DNA from 4 places in the Hansschlegelia sp. KR7-227 genome. Region 1 is predicted to be linked to each of the others. Evidence: predicted binding sites of a transcription regulator. Region 1 holds the regulator's gene; each other region holds the start of a gene.
What was found. Region 1 encodes LexA, which represses DNA repair genes until DNA is damaged. Its sites were predicted from a motif close to TGTTCNNNNTGTGTTCNG; they were not measured.
Positions count from the first base shown of each region.

Region 2: the regulator LexA is predicted to act here: its motif matches at 2,334-2,351, upstream of ACO2RJ_RS16865 (helicase-related protein).
Region 3: the regulator LexA is predicted to act here: its motif matches at 1,663-1,680, upstream of ACO2RJ_RS16940 (putative DNA modification/repair radical SAM protein).
Region 4: the regulator LexA is predicted to act here: its motif matches at 2,276-2,293, upstream of ssb (single-stranded DNA-binding protein).

Region 1 covers NZ_JBMSEA010000001.1:1,366,591-1,370,532, forward strand. The annotation lists gene trpC (indole-3-glycerol phosphate synthase TrpC) at 1-61, shown strand, start outside; gene moaC (cyclic pyranopterin monophosphate synthase MoaC) at 71-556, shown strand; gene glp (gephyrin-like molybdotransferase Glp) at 553-1,773, shown strand; gene lexA (transcriptional repressor LexA) at 1,907-2,614, shown strand; gene ACO2RJ_RS06440 (ComEC/Rec2 family competence protein) at 2,608-3,942, opposite strand, start outside.
Region 2 covers NZ_JBMSEA010000002.1:299,630-303,571, reverse strand. The annotation lists gene ACO2RJ_RS16880 (queuosine precursor transporter) at 45-605, opposite strand; gene rpmB (50S ribosomal protein L28) at 674-976, opposite strand; gene ACO2RJ_RS16870 (DUF3108 domain-containing protein) at 1,320-2,192, shown strand; gene ACO2RJ_RS16865 (helicase-related protein) at 2,410-3,942, shown strand, end outside.
Region 3 covers NZ_JBMSEA010000002.1:315,598-319,539, reverse strand. The annotation lists gene ACO2RJ_RS16945 (UdgX family uracil-DNA binding protein) at 1-401, opposite strand, end outside; gene ACO2RJ_RS16940 (putative DNA modification/repair radical SAM protein) at 398-1,627, opposite strand; gene ACO2RJ_RS16935 (low molecular weight protein-tyrosine-phosphatase) at 1,736-2,239, shown strand; gene ACO2RJ_RS16930 (class I SAM-dependent methyltransferase) at 2,220-3,806, opposite strand.
Region 4 covers NZ_JBMSEA010000001.1:1,557,596-1,561,537, forward strand. The annotation lists gene guaA (glutamine-hydrolyzing GMP synthase) at 1-1,516, opposite strand, end outside; gene ssb (single-stranded DNA-binding protein) at 1,642-2,145, opposite strand; gene uvrA (excinuclease ABC subunit UvrA) at 2,612-3,942, shown strand, end outside.

The DNA of each region.
Region 1 (3,942 bases):
CGAAAGTCTGATGCGCCAGCAGGACGTGGCCGCCGCGACCCGTCAGCTTCTGGCGGCCTGACCCCCGCCGATGTCGCGCCTCACCCATCTCTCCGCGTCGGGCGAAGCCAACATGGTGGACGTCGGCGACAAGCCGGCCACCATCCGCGAGGCGACGGCGGAAGGCCGCGTCGTCATGGCGGCGGAGACGCTGCGCCTGATCGTCGACGGGGACGCCAAGAAGGGCGACGTGCTCGGGACGGCGCGGCTGGCCGGCATCATGGCGGCGAAACGCACCCATGAGCTCATCCCGCTCTGCCACCCGCTCATGCTCTCGAAAGTGTCCGTGGAGCTGATTCCCGACGCCTCCCTCCCCGGCGTGATCGTGACCGCGACCGCGCGCGTCACGGGCCCGACCGGCGTCGAGATGGAGGCGCTGACCGCGGTCTCGGTCGCCTGCCTCACGGTCTACGACATGACCAAAGCCGTCGATCGCGCCATGCGGATCGAGGGCGTGCGGCTTCTGGCCAAGTCTGGCGGACGGTCCGGCGACTTCCGGGTCGAGGAGGCCTCGTGAGCGGGCTTCTGCCCGTGGCCGAGGCGCGCGCCCGCATTCTCTCCGGCGTCGCGCGGCTCCCCTCCGAGCGCGTCGCGTTGCGCGAGGCGCTCGGGCGCACGCTTGCGAACCCCTTATCCGCGCTCCGGACCCAGCCGCCCTGGGACTGCTCCGCGATGGACGGCTACGCGGTCCGCGCATCCGACGTCGGCCGCGCCCCCGCCCGGCTGACCGTGATCGGCGAGGCCGCCGCCGGCCGCGCCTTCGGCGGGCGCGTCGGTCCCGGCGAGGCCGTCAGGATCTTCACCGGAGCTCCGGTTCCCGACGGCGCCGACGCGATCCTGCTTCAGGAGGACGCCGAGCGCGACGGCGCGGTCGTGACGGCGCAGGAGGCGGCCGTCCTCGGCCGCCACATCCGCCGCGCCGGGATCGACTTTGCCACCGGGCAGGAGCTCCTGCCCGCCGGCCGAAGGCTCGGGGCGCGCGATCTCGCGCTCGCCGCGGCGCTGGGCCACCCTGCCGTCGACGTGGGCCGCCGCCCCCGCGTCGCGATCCTCGCGACCGGCGACGAACTGGTCATGCCCGGAGAAAGAGCGGGACCGGACCAGATCATTGCGTCGAACAGCTTTGCGATCGCCGCCGTCGTCGAAGGCGAAGGCGGCGTCGCCGTCGATCTGGGGATCGCGCCCGACGACCGCGCCGCCATCCGCGCGGCGATCGACCGCGCGATCGAAGAGAAGGTGGATGTTCTGGTGACGCTCGGCGGCGCCTCGGTCGGCGACCACGACCTGGTGCAGCCTGCGCTCGCAGAGGCCGGCGTCGCGCTGGATTTCTGGAAGATCGCCATGCGGCCGGGCAAGCCTATGATGGCGGGTCGGCGCGGTGACATGCTCGCGCTCGGGCTGCCGGGCAATCCAGTCTCGGCGATCGTCTGCTCGCTGCTGTTTCTCGTCCCCGCGCTCCGTCGCATGGCCGGCCGCGAGGACGTCGAACCGGCCAAGACGTTCGCCAGGCTTGGACGGGACATGGCGCAGAACGACCGGCGTGAAGACTATATGCGCGCGGCGCTCACCTTTGATTCGGACGGCGTCGCCGTCGCGACCGCTTTCGACCGCCAGGATTCGTCGATGCTGCGCGCCCTCTCGGACGCCGAGTGCCTGCTCGTGAGGCCGGCCCACGCGCCGGCCGCGGACGCCGGAACTCCTTGCGAAATCATGATGTTACACCATCCGTTCTGATCGTCGGACGATCGAACGACGCTCGTGGAGGAGAACCTCCCGGGATGGTAACGCGGCCTTAACGCTTGCGGAACACACCTAGAACAGCTACGAATCTGTTCATGATTTGTTTTGTCACGGCGCGGAGCCGCCCATGTTGACCCGCAAGCAGTACGACCTTCTCCGCTACATTCACGAGCGGCTGAAGGAGACCGGCGTTCCCCCCTCGTTCGAGGAGATGAAGGACGCGCTGGGGCTGCAGTCGAAGTCGGGCGTGCACCGTCTGATCATGGCGCTTGAGGAGCGCGGCTTCATCCGACGGCTGCCGAACCGAGCCCGGGCGATCGAGGTGGTCCGCCTTCCGGAAGCGGCCGCGCCGCCCGTGACGCGGCCGACGGGGCGCTTCACGCCGAGCGTGATCGAGGGCAATCTGGGCCGCAGGCGGCCTGCCGCCGACGAGCCGGACGACAGCTCCGCGCGCATGGTCGCGATCCCCGTTATGGGCCGGATCGCCGCGGGCGTGCCGATCGAGGCGATCCAGACCAAGAGCGACACGATCTCGGTCTCTCCGGATATGCTCTCCAACGGCGAGCATTTCGCGCTCGAAGTGCGCGGCGACTCGATGATCGAGGCCGGCATCCTCGACGGCGACCTCGTGCTGATCCGCCGGCAGGAGTCCGCCGACACCGGCGACATCGTAGTCGCGCTCGTCGACCATGAGGAGGCGACGCTGAAGCGGCTGCGCAAGCGCGGCGCCTCGATCGCGCTCGAGGCCGCGAACCCGGCCTATGAGACGCGCATATTCGGCCCGGACCGTGTGGCGATCCAGGGGCGGCTGGTCGGGCTCATCCGGCGCTATTGATCCTCGCCCGGCGGCGGCTCCTCGTCAGGCGAAGTCGGATCGACGACGGTCGGTCGGTCGACTGTGGCCGGGGCGCGCGCTCTTGGCGCGAAGACGAGTTTCAGCGCGTCGTCGGGCGGCGGCGCGGTGGCCAGGGCGCTCCCCCTGTGCCAAGGGCGGGACCCGGCGGGGTTTCGGGCCGAGCGCCCGATGAACCGCGGGCCGTCGCGCATCAGCGCCAGCGATCCGGTCGCGGCGAGCGCGGCGCGGTCGATCACCGCCGCGGCGTCCCGGCAGGCGTCGGGCGCGTCGAGACGCGTGACCACCAACGTGGCGCGACGGCAGTCTTCGTCGAAGGCCCGGGCATCCCAGACCAGCGCAGCCCATCCGCCGGCGAACAGCGGCGCGACGCAGCCGTAGGCGTCGCAGCGCACGACGGTCGTGGTCTGGCCGACGACCTTCGCGCCCGACCCGAATGATCCTTCGGCTGACGCCCCCGCGGCCGAAGGCGAGGACTGCGCACCGCGGCCGCCCGGCTGAGATGGCCGCTCGGTGGGTCGGCCCGCCTTCACGGGCGACGCCGCGTCGGCGGCGAGCCACACCTTGGCGGCGAAGCTCCAGGACCGGGTCCCCACGAGCGCCAGCGCGCCGTCAGGGCCCCTGGCCGCCATCTCGCGGCCCGAGGCGTCGATCACCACATCCGGCCGCGACGGGACCGCGGCAAGCGCCAGCGCCGCCGCGAGCATGGGAACGGCGCCCCATCTCAACCGCGTCCGCCACAGACATGCCCAGCAGATCCCGAGCGCAAACAGGGCGAGCGCCGGCTCGTCGAAGGCCGGCACATTGCGCTCGGATCCCGGCCATGACGCCACCATCTCCGCGATCGCGAGCACGCCCCTCAGGCCGAGACCCATGGCCTGCCACCACAGGCCGTCCAGACCCAGCGGGGCGAAGAACAGCCCGCCCACGACCGACGGCATCACGAGGACGCTGAGCAACGGCGTCGCCAGCGCGTTGCCGGCGAGCGCGTAAGGCGTCGTGCGGTGGAAGTGATAGGCGGCGAACGGCGCGGTCGCCATCCCCGCGACCAGGGTCGTCATCACCGCGATCGCGGCTGCGGCTAGCGCCCAGCGCCACGCGCGTCCGAGGCCCGAGGCCGGCGGCGGAGGTCGCGCGCCGTCGCTCCTCCGCTCGAACCAGGCGATTAGGGCCGCGACCGCCGCGAACGACATCTGGAAGCTCGGTCCCAGCGCCGCCTCGGGCAACCAGGCCATGACGAGCAGCGCCGCAAGGGCCAGGTTTCGGGGCGACATCGCCGGCCGGCCGAGGATCACGGCTGCGAACACGAT
Region 2 (3,942 bases), on a different contig from region 1:
GGAAGACCGAAAAACGCCCGGCCATCTGAGCCGCCGGCGAACGCTCAGCGAGAGGGGCGCGGCGTCTCGAAGGGGCGCACGACGCGCATCAGCGCGGCGTAGGGCGCGAGCAGGACGAACGCCCCGAACACCTTCACGATGAAGTCGAACGCCGCGAGATTGACCCACAACGGCGCGTCGGCCACGCCGCCGAGCAGGCCGACCGTCGTCGACATCTCCGCGTCGCCCGCGAAGGCGAGGCTGAAGAACAGCGCCGTGTCGATCGCGGATCCCGCAAGGCTCGCCACCAGCGGAGCGCGCCACCACGCGAGGCGCCGCAGCCGGGCGAACACCGACACGTCGAGCAGCTGTCCGACCAGGAACGCCGTTCCCGACGCGAGCGCGATGCGTGGCGTCGCAAGCGCAAGCGACAGGAGCACGGCGAGCGCGAAGCCGACGAGCACCACGCGGCGGGCGATCTTCGGCCCGAAGCGGCGGTTGGTCAGATCGGTGACGAGGAAGGCGAGAGGATAGCTGAACGCGCCCCAGGTGAGCTTGTCCGCCAGCCCGAACGCCTCGACCGGATGCTGGACAAGCACGTTCGACGCCGCGACGACGAGCGTCATCGCGGCGACGGGCAGGATCAGGTCAGGAAGCGTTGCGGCGCGCGTTCCGGCGCCGCGGTCGCGAGCCGTCAGGAGGCGACCTGCGCAGGCTCGGCGGAGGCCTTAGCGATCTTGCGCTTGAGGTCCCGCGCGTTCTGGCTGAGCTCCAGCGTCGAGGCCTTCGCGAGGAATGCGTCCAGGCCGCCGCGATGCTCGACCGAGCGCAGCGCGTGCGCCGACACGCGCAGCCGCACCGACTGGCCGAGCGCTTCGGAGATCAGCGAGACGTTGACGAGGTTCGGACGGAAGGTCCGCTTCGTCTTGTGGTTCGAATGGCTGACCTTGTGCCCGGTGAGCACGGCCTTGCCGGTCAATTCGCAGCGCCGCGACATGGGCGAAACTCCTGGATCGTTCTGCTCAGGTCCAGCGCGACGAACATCCCGTCGGACCTTCCGGCCCGGTGGGGCGCACGCGCCGCGAGCCCTGAAATGAGAAGGCGGCGCTATAGACGAGCGGCGCTCGACCGTCAAGAACGCGGCGGGGACCGTCGGTCCGGCGGCGCGGCGAAAACCGCGGCCTCGCGGCATTCGAAGCCTCACAATAGACCGAATCTGGCTTAACGTGGATGGATGGTCGCCTGCCGCGGCTCTCTGCGCGCGTCGTGGGCTGTCGTCGTGAACAGGGTTGTCGCTTCGTCCGACGGAGCTTGGCCCGATCGAGATCCAGTAGTCGTCCATGTCGTTTTCATCGTTCGACCGGCGCCTTTCGCTCCGCGCCGCATCAGCGGTCGCCCTCGCCGGGGCGCTCGCGGTTTTCTCGGCAGCGCCAGCCGCCGCGGAAACGCGGGTTCGGGCGCGCTATCAGCTGACCCTCGCAGGCTTCGAGATCGGCGCCGCGTCGATGCAGTCGGGCGTCGACGGCTCCGGCTACGACATCAATCTGAGCCTGCGCATGACGGGGCTGGCGAGGTTCATCACAGGCGGACGAGGAGCGGCGACCTCCCGCGGCGCGCTTCATGACGCGGCGGTGACGCCGGCGGCCTATGCGCTGAACACGCGCTCCAGCGACAAGGGCCAGGTCATCCGCTTCGCGCTCGCCGCAGGCGCGATCACCCAGATTTCGGTCGAGCCGCCGCCCAAGACGCGCGACACCGTTCCAATCACCGACGCCGACAAGCGCGGCGTGATCGATCCCTTGAGCGCGCTCGTGATGCCGGTGGCGGGCTCGGGGGATCCGCTGGCGCCGTCCTCCTGCGACCGGACGCTGCCGATCTTCGACGGCCGCCAGCGCTTCGACGTCACGCTGCGCTACGACCGCTTCGAGACCGCGAAAGGCGATCCCGCGGTGAAGGGCTCCTATGACGGCAAGGTGATCGTGTGCAAGGCGAGCTACAAGGCGATCGCCGGCCACAAGCCCGGCCGCCGGCAGGTGACCTTCATGGAGAACAACAAGGACATGGAGGTCTGGCTCGCCCCGATCGCCGGCACGCGCGCTCTGCTGCCGTGGAAGATTTCGGTTCGGACCGAGATGGGAACGGCCGTCATCGCGGCGACGTCTTTCGTCGTCGATGGGGACGCCAAAGCGCCGGGCGAGAAATCCAATCTCTGAGGTTCGGCTGTCGCGGAACGTGTTTCCCGCTCTGGTTGTGCGGCGCGGCGCCGCCTCGGCGGCGCCGCCGGAACCGAGAGTCGAATCAAGCTATTGGAACGAATCACGAATCAGCGGACGGGCGCCGATTCGCCCCTGTTTCGTTCTTGTCGCGTTCACGTCAGCCCGCGACTCGCATGGCGTGCGTCGACCGGCGCCGCGGGTTAAGGTTCGCTGAATGCATGACGTCGCCGCCCTCGCGCCGGCCCCCGCTTCCGATATTCTCGCTCCGGCCCGCGGCCGCGGCGTCACGGCGGTGCTCGGTCCCACCAACACGGGAAAGACCCATCTCGCGATCGAGCGGATGGCGGCGCACGGCTCGGGCCTGATCGGCCTGCCGCTGCGGCTGCTGGCGCGCGAGGTCTATGGCCGCCTCGTCGAAAAGGTCGGCGCGGACAAGGTGGCGCTCGTCACGGGCGAGGAGAAGATCAAGCCGTTCGGAGCGCGGTTCTGGGTCTCGACCGTCGAAGCCATGCCGCGCGATCTCGACGTCGATTTCGTCGCGATCGACGAGATCCAACTCTGCGCGGATCTCGTGCGGGGCCATGTCTTCACGGATCGGCTGCTCAACATGCGCGGCCGCTACGAGACGCTGGCGCTGGGCGCGGCGACGATGCGGCCGCTGGTCGACAGGCTGCTTCCGGGCGCGAACGTGATCGGCCGGCCCCGCCTCAGCCAGTTGTCCTTTTCCGGCGAACGCAAGCTCACGCGGCTTCCGCCGCGTTCGGCGATCGTCGCCTTCTCCGCCGAGGAGGTCTACGCGATCGCCGAGCTGATCCGACGGCAGCGGGGCGGCGCGGCGGTCGTGCTCGGCGCGCTCAGCCCACGGACGCGCAACGCACAGGTCGCGATGTACCAGTCCGGCGACGTCGACTACCTCGTCGCGACCGACGCGATCGGCATGGGGCTGAATCTGGACGTTGACCATGTCGCCTTCGCCGGGGACCGCAAGTTCGACGGCCATCAGTACCGGCGTCTGAACCCTTCCGAATTCGCCCAGATCGCAGGCCGCGCCGGCCGTCATCTGCGCGACGGCACGTTCGGGACGACAGGGCGCTGCCCGCCCTTCGAGCCGGAACTGGTGGAGCGGCTGGAGTCTCACAGCTTCGACAGCGTTAAGGTTCTGCAGTGGCGGAACGCCCGTCTCGATTTCCGCGACGTCGGCGGGCTGATCGACAGCCTGTCGCGACCGCCTGCGGAAACCGGGGTCACCCGCGCGCCCGACGCCGACGACGTGCGGGTGCTGATGAGCCTGTCCCGTGATCCGGACGTCCGGGCGGCGGCGCGCGGCGAGGCGGCGGTGCGGCTTCTGTGGGAGGTCTGCCAGGTGCCGGACTATCGCAAGATCGCGCCGGCGCAGCACGCAGAACTTCTCGCCGACCTCTATGGTTTTCTCGTGCGGCCGGGTAAGGTCCCGACCGATTGGTTCGCGCGCCACGTCGCGACGACCGACCGGGCCGACGGAGACATCGACACGCTATCGGCGCGCATCGCGCATATCCGGACCTGGACTTTCGTCGCGAACCGCGCCGACTGGCTCGACGACCCCGAACATTGGCAGGGGGTCACGCGGGCGGTCGAGGATCGGCTCTCCGACGCGCTCCACGAACGTCTCGCTCATCGATTTGTAGACCGGCGCACCAGCGTGCTCATGCGCCGCCTCAGGGAACAGGACATGCTCGAAGCCGAAATCGACAAGGACGGCGACGTT
Region 3 (3,942 bases), on a different contig from region 1:
GTCATCTCCCGAAAGCGCACGAAGGCCGTCATCTTGTGCTTGTCGCGCCGCACGGCCTTGGCGAGCGCGTTGGAGCGCGCGACGTCAGGGTCGGCCATGTCCTGCAGGACCCAACGGTCGGCGGCGACGCGGGTCAGCAGCCGGTAGAGCAGACCGAAGCGTTCGGGATCGGAGTGCAGCAGAGCAGTCTCCGCAAGCCCGAGAAAGGCCCGCGGCACGGAGGGCGGCGGGCCTGCGACGGGAGGCAGCGCCTCGGAGGCGGCGAACAGATCGTGGCTCTCCGCCCCGGTCGTCCAGATCACGGCGGAAGGCGGGACGCCTTCCGCGAGCAGCGCTCGGGCGGACGCCCGCCAGCCCGCGACGTCCGCGGGCCCGTCCAAGGCGACGCGACGGGCGTTCACAGCGCGAGCGCCAGCTGCCGCGGAGCCGGCGTCAACCGTTCCCTGAGCCGTTCGGAATCGAGCGCCGAGAGCGACGGCCGATGGTCCGCGAGCTTGAGAAACGGCAGCGCCTTGCCGAGCGGCACGCGCAGCCGCGCGAGATCCTCGACGCGGATCGCCCGGAAGCGCCGCGACGACAGGATGCGCTCGACCGTCGTCTTGCCGAGGCCGGGCACGCGCATCAGTTCGTCGCGGGAGGCCCGGTCGACGTCGAGCGGGAACGCGTCGCGGTGGCGCAGGGCCCAGGCGAGCTTGGGGTCGATGGCGAGATCGAGCATGCCGCCGTCCTCGGTGATCTCGCCGACCGAAAAGCCATAGAAGCGCATCAGCCAGTCGGCTTGATAGAGCCGGTGCTCGCGCGCCAGCGGCGGCGCCTGCAGCGGCAGCCGGGCGCTCGCGTGGGGGATCGGGCTAAAGGCGGAGTAGTAAACGCGTTTGAGCCGATAGGAGCCGTAAAGGTTCGCCGAGGTGGTGAGAATCGCGCGGTCGTCCGAGGCGTCCGCGCCGACGATCATCTGCGTGCTCTGGCCGGCGGGGGCGAAGCGCGGCGCGCGCGTTTCCGCCCTGGCCTCGTCGATCCGGACGCGCAGAGCGCCCATCGTGCGGCGGACCGCGCGGACGTCCTTCTCCGGCGCGAGCCGCTTGAGACTGGCCTCGCTCGGCAGCTCGATGTTGATCGACAGACGGTCGGCGTAGAGGCCCGCCTCGGCGATCAGCTCCGGCGAGGCGTCGGGGATCGTCTTGAGATGAATGTAGCCTTTGAACCCGTGGTCCAGCCGGAGCGATTTGGCGACCCTCACGACCTGCTCCATCGTGTAGTCGGCGCTGCGCACGACGCCGGACGACAGGAACAGCCCTTCGATGTAATTGCGGCGGTAGAAGTCCAGCGTGAGGCGGACGATCTCGTCGACCGTGAAGCGGGCGCGCGGCGTGTTGCTGGTGGCGCGGTTGACGCAATAGAGGCAGTCGAACGCGCAGGCGTTGGTCAGAAGGATCTTGAGCAGCGAGATGCAGCGGCCGTCCGGCGCGTAGGAGTGGCAGATGCCGGCGCCTTCGGTCGATCCGATCCCGCGTCCTGCGCCGTCCTTTGCGCCGAGCGAATGGCGCTTGTCCGTGCCGCTCGATGCGCAGGAGGCGTCGTATTTCGCGGCGTCGGCGAGAATGGCGAGCTTGCGGGTAAGGTCCACAGGAAGAGCGCTCCACAGGCGGAAGATAATACCTATGTTCGTTGTTTGTTCCGATCAAGGGTCGATGCCGAGGGCCGCTTCTTCGCGTTCGCCGGAAGCGGCCGCGCGATGAGTTCCCGCGCGCGCAGGTCCGTGCTGTTCGTCTGCCTCGGAAACATCTGCCGATCGCCGCTTGCCGAAGCCGCGTTCCGGGCGGAGGCGGCGCGCCAAGGGCTGGACGTCAAGGTCGATTCGGCGGGCACGGGAAGCTGGCACGTTGGCGAGCCGCCGGATCCGCGAGCGGTCGCGACCGCGCTCCGCCGCGGGATCGACATTTCCGGCTACCGCGCCCGGCAGGCGAGCCGCGCCGATTTTCTGCGCTTCGACCATATCGTCGCGCTCGACCGCGCCAACCTCGCCGCCTTGCGGGCGCTGAGGCCCCATGACGCGACGGCTGCGCTCAGCCTGTTGCTAGATCATGCGCCGGGCCGCTCGGGCCAGGCGGTCGCCGATCCCTATTTCGGCGACGACCGGGGCTTCGACACGACCTGGGAGGACGTCACCCAAGGCGCCGAAGGCCTCGCGCGGCGGCTGCTGGCTGAGAACGGGACGCTCAGCGCCGGCGCGCGATGATCCGGCAGAGTTGCGGGTCTTCGCCCTTGTAGGGCGAGAACCCATTGCCGGTCTGGACGACCACCGCCTTCAGCTTGAGCCGGCGGAGGAAGGGAAGCAGCTTGCCTGGGCTGACGAATTCGCGGAAGTGGTCCTTGTGGACCTTCTCGACGTTCTTGTCCTTCTCGGTCCGGAACTCGAGCGCCAGCACGTCGTTCGGCCGCATCGCGCCCGCGACCGTCCGCAGAAAGGACGCTCGCGTCGCCCGATTCAGCGAATGGAGGAAAAACCGGCTGTAGAACAGCGTCGGCGCTCCCGAAGCGTCGGCGTCGAGAAATTGCTGGATGATCGCGGCGAGCTGATCGTGGTCGCCGACGTCGGCCTGAGCGAAGGTCACACGGTCGCCGAGACCTTTGCGCGAGACGTAGTCCCTGGCGTGCCGGACGCCCTGCTCGGCCTGGTCGAGTCCGAGGGAGGTGAAGCCCGCTGCGCCGAAGCCTATCGTGTCGCGGCCGTCGCCGCAGCCGAAGTCGAGCACGCGCTTGAAGGTGTGCGGCGAGGTCCGGATGTAGTCGCAGAACGTCGAGGGCGCGCTGGGTTCGCGGTCGGCATAGAAGCTGTTCCAGTGGATCGTGCTGCGGTCAACCTGCCGCAGCAGCGCGCCGGGGTCGTTCGACTTCTTGTCTTCCTTCCATGAGAAGCCTGGGTTCGGCAGCTTCCAGTCCTCGCCGTAGATCAGGGCCGCGAATTGCTCCGCAGGCTGCGGCAGCACCACCCTGAGACGGCCGAGCGATCCCTCCTTCACGCCGAGATAGTCCTCGCGGCGCATCGTGAGGTCGCTTGCGATTCCGAAGGGCAGGGCAAGCTTGCCGGTCTCGTCGAAATAGAGGTGGAACAGGTCGATCTTCGCGCCCTTCGCCGCGGGGTGGCTGACGAGCACGCAGCTGAGCTTCGGCTTGATGTGGAAACCGCGCTCGACCAGGGCGGCGCAGAGCGCGACCAGCTCCTGACGAACCTCTCCCGGCGTCTGGAACGCCGAGATGTAGGCGGTGTCGAAGTCGTTGTCGTGGCCGATGAAGTCGCCGGCGCGCACCGCGCCGAGCATCGTGCCGTAGAAGGCGAAGACGTCGTAGCCCGCGATCTCCTTCATCGCGGCGTAAAGCTCACCATAGAGCTCGCCGACGCGGTCCTGCCAGCGGCGGTCGCGCAGCTTGGAGATCTGCAGTTTGCCGAGCTTGTTGAAGACGTGGTCGCCCTTGAGCAGTCGGATCAGCTCGCCCGACGACTTCGAACCAGCCTGTCCGGGCGCGAAATAGGCGCCGTGTCCCTCGATCGGGATCGGCGTACGGTCGACGCGGATCGAGAGATGGTCGGCGGGCGTCACATAGGTCCAGATGTCGCTGAGGTTGAAGCGGAAGAACCGCGCGTCAGCGTAGCCGTCCCGCTCCAGCGGACGGGCGGCCCATGTCGTGCAGAGCGGCGTCTCATTGACGCAGAGCGAGACCTTGGCCGGCTCCGCCGCACGGACCCAGCCCGCCGCTTTCGTCGCATCGAAGTTCTCAACCAGTCCAATCCCACGGTCGCTCAACCCGCACCTCCTGAAACGCCGCTGTTTTCCGCCGACGCCGCGCCGACCTCGCGTCGCGAAAGCGGCGTCGAATGTCATGTTGTTGTCATAGAGCGGTTTGTCCCGCAGCGCGACGAAAACGCGACGCTCGCCCGAC
Region 4 (3,942 bases), 190 kb from region 1:
CCACGCGGTTGACGCCGCGGACCTCGTTGATGATGCGGGTCGCCGCGCGGCCGAGGAAGTTCATGTCGAAGGGGTAGAAATCGGCCGTCATGCCGTCGACCGAGGTCACGGCGCGCAGGGCGAGCACGTTGTCGTAGGTGCGGCCGTCGCCCATCACGCCCACGGTGCGGACAGGCAGCAGGACCGCGAAGGCCTGCCAGATGACGTCGTAGAGCCCGGCCTTGCGAATCTCGTCGAGATAGATCGCGTCGGCCTGGCGCAGGACGTCGAGCTTCCCCTTCGTCACCTCGCCGGGGCAGCGGATGGCGAGGCCCGGGCCCGGGAAAGGGTGGCGGCCGACGAAGGCGTCCGGCAGGCCGAGCTCGCGGCCGAGATCGCGCACCTCGTCCTTGAACAGCTCGCGCAGGGGCTCGACGAGCTGCATGTTCATGCGCTCCGGCAGGCCGCCGACATTGTGGTGCGACTTGATCGTGACCGAGGGGCCGCCTGAGAACGAGACGCTTTCGATGACGTCCGGATAGAGCGTGCCCTGGGCGAGGAAGGCGGCGCCGCCGATCTTGCGCGCCTCGTCCTCGAACACGTCGATGAACAGCCGGCCGATCGCCTTGCGCTTGGCTTCCGGGTCCTCGACGCCGCTCAGTGCGCCGAGGAACAGATCGCTCGCGTCGACATGGACGAGGGGGATGTTGTAGTGGCCGCGGAACAGAGAGACGACCTGCTCGGCCTCGTCCTTGCGCATCAGGCCGTGGTCGACGAACACGCAGGTGAGCTGCTCGCCGATCGCCTCGTGGATCAGCACGGCCGCGACCGCCGAGTCGACGCCGCCCGACAGGCCGCAGATCACGCGGCCCTGGCCGACCTGGGCGCGGATCTTGTCGATCGCCTCCTCGCGATAGGCCGCCATCGACCAGTCGCCGCCGCAGCCGCAGATGTCGCGGACGAAGTTCGCGAGCAGCTTGCCGCCCTGCGGCGTGTGCACGACCTCGGGGTGGAACATCAGGCCGTAATAATGCCGCTGCTCGTCGGCGATCGCGGCGAAGGGCGCGTTCTCCGACACGCCGATGATGCGGAAGCCCGGCGGCATGCGCGTGATTCGGTCGCCGTGGCTCATCCACACGACGTTGCGGCTCTTATCCTCCCAGACGCCGGTGAACAGCCGCGAGGGCGCGACGACGCTGAGGTCGGCCCGGCCGAACTCGCGGTGGTGGCCGCTCTCGACCGCGCCGCCGAGCTGCTCGGCCATGGTCATCTGGCCGTAGCAGATGCCGAGCACCGGCAGCCCGCTTTCGAACACCGCCTGCGGCGCGCGCGGCGTGCCCATCTCGGCGACCGAGGCCGGCCCGCCGGAGAGGATCACGCCCTTCGCGCCGAAAGTCGCGAACGCCTCTTCGGCGTGATTGAACGGCGTGATCTCGCAATAGACGCCGGCTTCGCGCACCCGCCGCGCGATGAGCTGGGTGACCTGCGAGCCGAAGTCGATGATGAGTATGCGGTCGTGCGAAGTGTCAGGCGTCATGGGCGATGCTCGTACCCCGAACGCGCGATCCGCCGCAACGGCGCTAGACGACATGCCCGCCCTGAATTTTCGTCGCCGTGAGCCCTGGAGGCCGCGCGTCCCTGCTCGGGACGCACGCGCCCAAGTCAGAACGGGATGTCGTCGTCCATCGCGTCGTTGAAGCGGCCGCCCGCTGCGGGTCCGGCGCCGGCCGGCGCCGGCTGTCGCCGGGGCTCGGGGCTGGAGCGGCCGAAGCTGTCGCCGCCGCCCTCGTACGACTCCCCGCCGCCGTCGCCGCCCCGGCCGTCGAGCATGGCGAGCTCGCCGCGGTAGCGCTGCAACACGATCTCGGTCGAGTATTTCTCGACGCCCGAGGCGTCGGTGTATTTGCGGGTCTGGAGCTGGCCCTCGACGTAGACCTTGGAGCCCTTCTTCAGATAATTTTCGGCGACCTTGGCGAGGTTCTCGTTGAAGATCACGACCTGGTGCCACTCGGTCTTTTCGCGACGCTCGCCGCTCTGTTTGTCGCGCCAGCTTTCGGAGGTCGCGATCCTGAGATTGACGACCGGCTCGCCGGAGTTCAGGCGGCGGACCTCGGGGTCCTTGCCGAGATTGCCGACAAGAATGACCTTGTTGACGCTGCCTGCCATGACAATTCTCCCGAAGCTCGAAGGGCGCACCTTACGCTCGCCCGAAGCGGCGGTCGCGCAGGGATCGCGCCTTGTCCACAATCGCCCGGCCGGCCGTCACGCGGGCCCGACCGATAAGGGCTGGCGCTTTTGTTCCTTTTATGTTCCGTAGCACGGGCGACCGGACCCGACAAGCGGCTCTTGATCCGGCCGGTCGTGATACGACGTAATGCGCGGCGAATGGCGGCCCTCCCCCGCCCCGGGACGATGAGACATGGCGAAGACGACGACGCGGACCGCGACACCGGCTGCGCGAAAAGCGAAGGCCAGCGCGGAACCCGTCCGCGCCGTGAAGCCCGGGGAATCCAAGGTGCAGGCCGCGTCGCACGCGACGAAGCCTGCGAGATCGAAGCCTGCGGCGGTCGCGCTCGAAGCCGCCTTCGACCGGGCGGCCGAGCGGTCGCCCGGCCCCGGCCGCGACGCGCGCATGATCAGCGTCCGCGGCGCGCGCGAGCACAATCTGAAGAACGTCGACCTCGACATTCCGCGCGACAAGCTGGTCGTGTTCACGGGCCTGTCCGGCTCGGGCAAGTCCTCGCTCGCCTTCGACACGATCTATGCGGAGGGCCAGCGCCGCTACGTCGAGAGCCTGTCGGCCTACGCCCGCCAGTTCCTCGAGATGATGCAGAAGCCGGACGTCGATCAGATCGACGGCCTGTCGCCCGCGATCTCGATCGAGCAGAAGACGACGTCGAAGAACCCGCGCTCGACGGTCGCGACCGTCACCGAGATCTACGACTACATGCGGCTGCTGTGGGCGCGCGTGGGCATCCCCTATTCGCCCGCGACCGGGCTCCCGATCGAGAGCCAGACCGTCAGCCAGATGGTCGACCGGCTGAAGGCGCTGCCCGAGGGCTCGCGCCTCTACTTGCTCGCCCCCGTGGTGCGCGGCCGCAAGGGCGAGTACCGCAAGGAGATCGCGGAGTTCCAGAAGAAGGGCTTCCAGCGGCTCAAGATCGACGGGACCTATTACGAAATCGCCGACGCGCCTGCGCTCGACAAGAAGCTGAAGCACGACATCGACGTGGTGGTGGACCGCGTCGTCATCCGCGGCGACATTTCGAGCCGGCTGGCCGACAGCCTGGAATCGGCGCTGGGGCTGGCCGACGGCATCGCGCTCGCCGAATTCGCCGACCAGACGGACGAGAACGGCGATCCGAAGCGGCTGACCTTTTCCGAGAAGTTCGCCTGTCCCGTCTCCGGCTTCACGATCGCCGAGATCGAGCCGCGACTGTTCTCCTTCAACAACCCCTTCGGCGCCTGCCCGGTTTGCGACGGCCTCGGCACCGAGCTCAACGTCGACCCTAATCTGGTCGTCCCGGACGGCGGCCTCACCCTGCGCAAGGGCGCCATCGCGCCATGGGCGCGGTCGACCTCGCCCTACTACGTCCAGACGCTGGACGCGCTGGCGAAGCACTACGGCTTCTCGCTGACGAAGCCCTGGGCCGACCTGCCGGAGAAGGCGCGCAACGTCATCCTCTTCGGCTCGGGGGATGAAAAGGTCCGCTTCGTCTACGACGACGGGCTGCGCGGCTACGAGACGGTGAAGACCTTCGAAGGCGTCGTGCGGAACCTCGAGCGTCGCTGGAAGGAGACCGAGAGCGACTGGGCCCGCGAGGAGATCGGCCGCTACATGTCGGACGTGCCCTGCCTCGTCTGCGAGGGCTACCGCCTGAAGCCCGAGGCGCTCGCCGTGCGCGTCAGCGACAGCCACATCGGCCAGGCGGCCCGGCTGTCGGTCCGCAAGGCGCACGAATG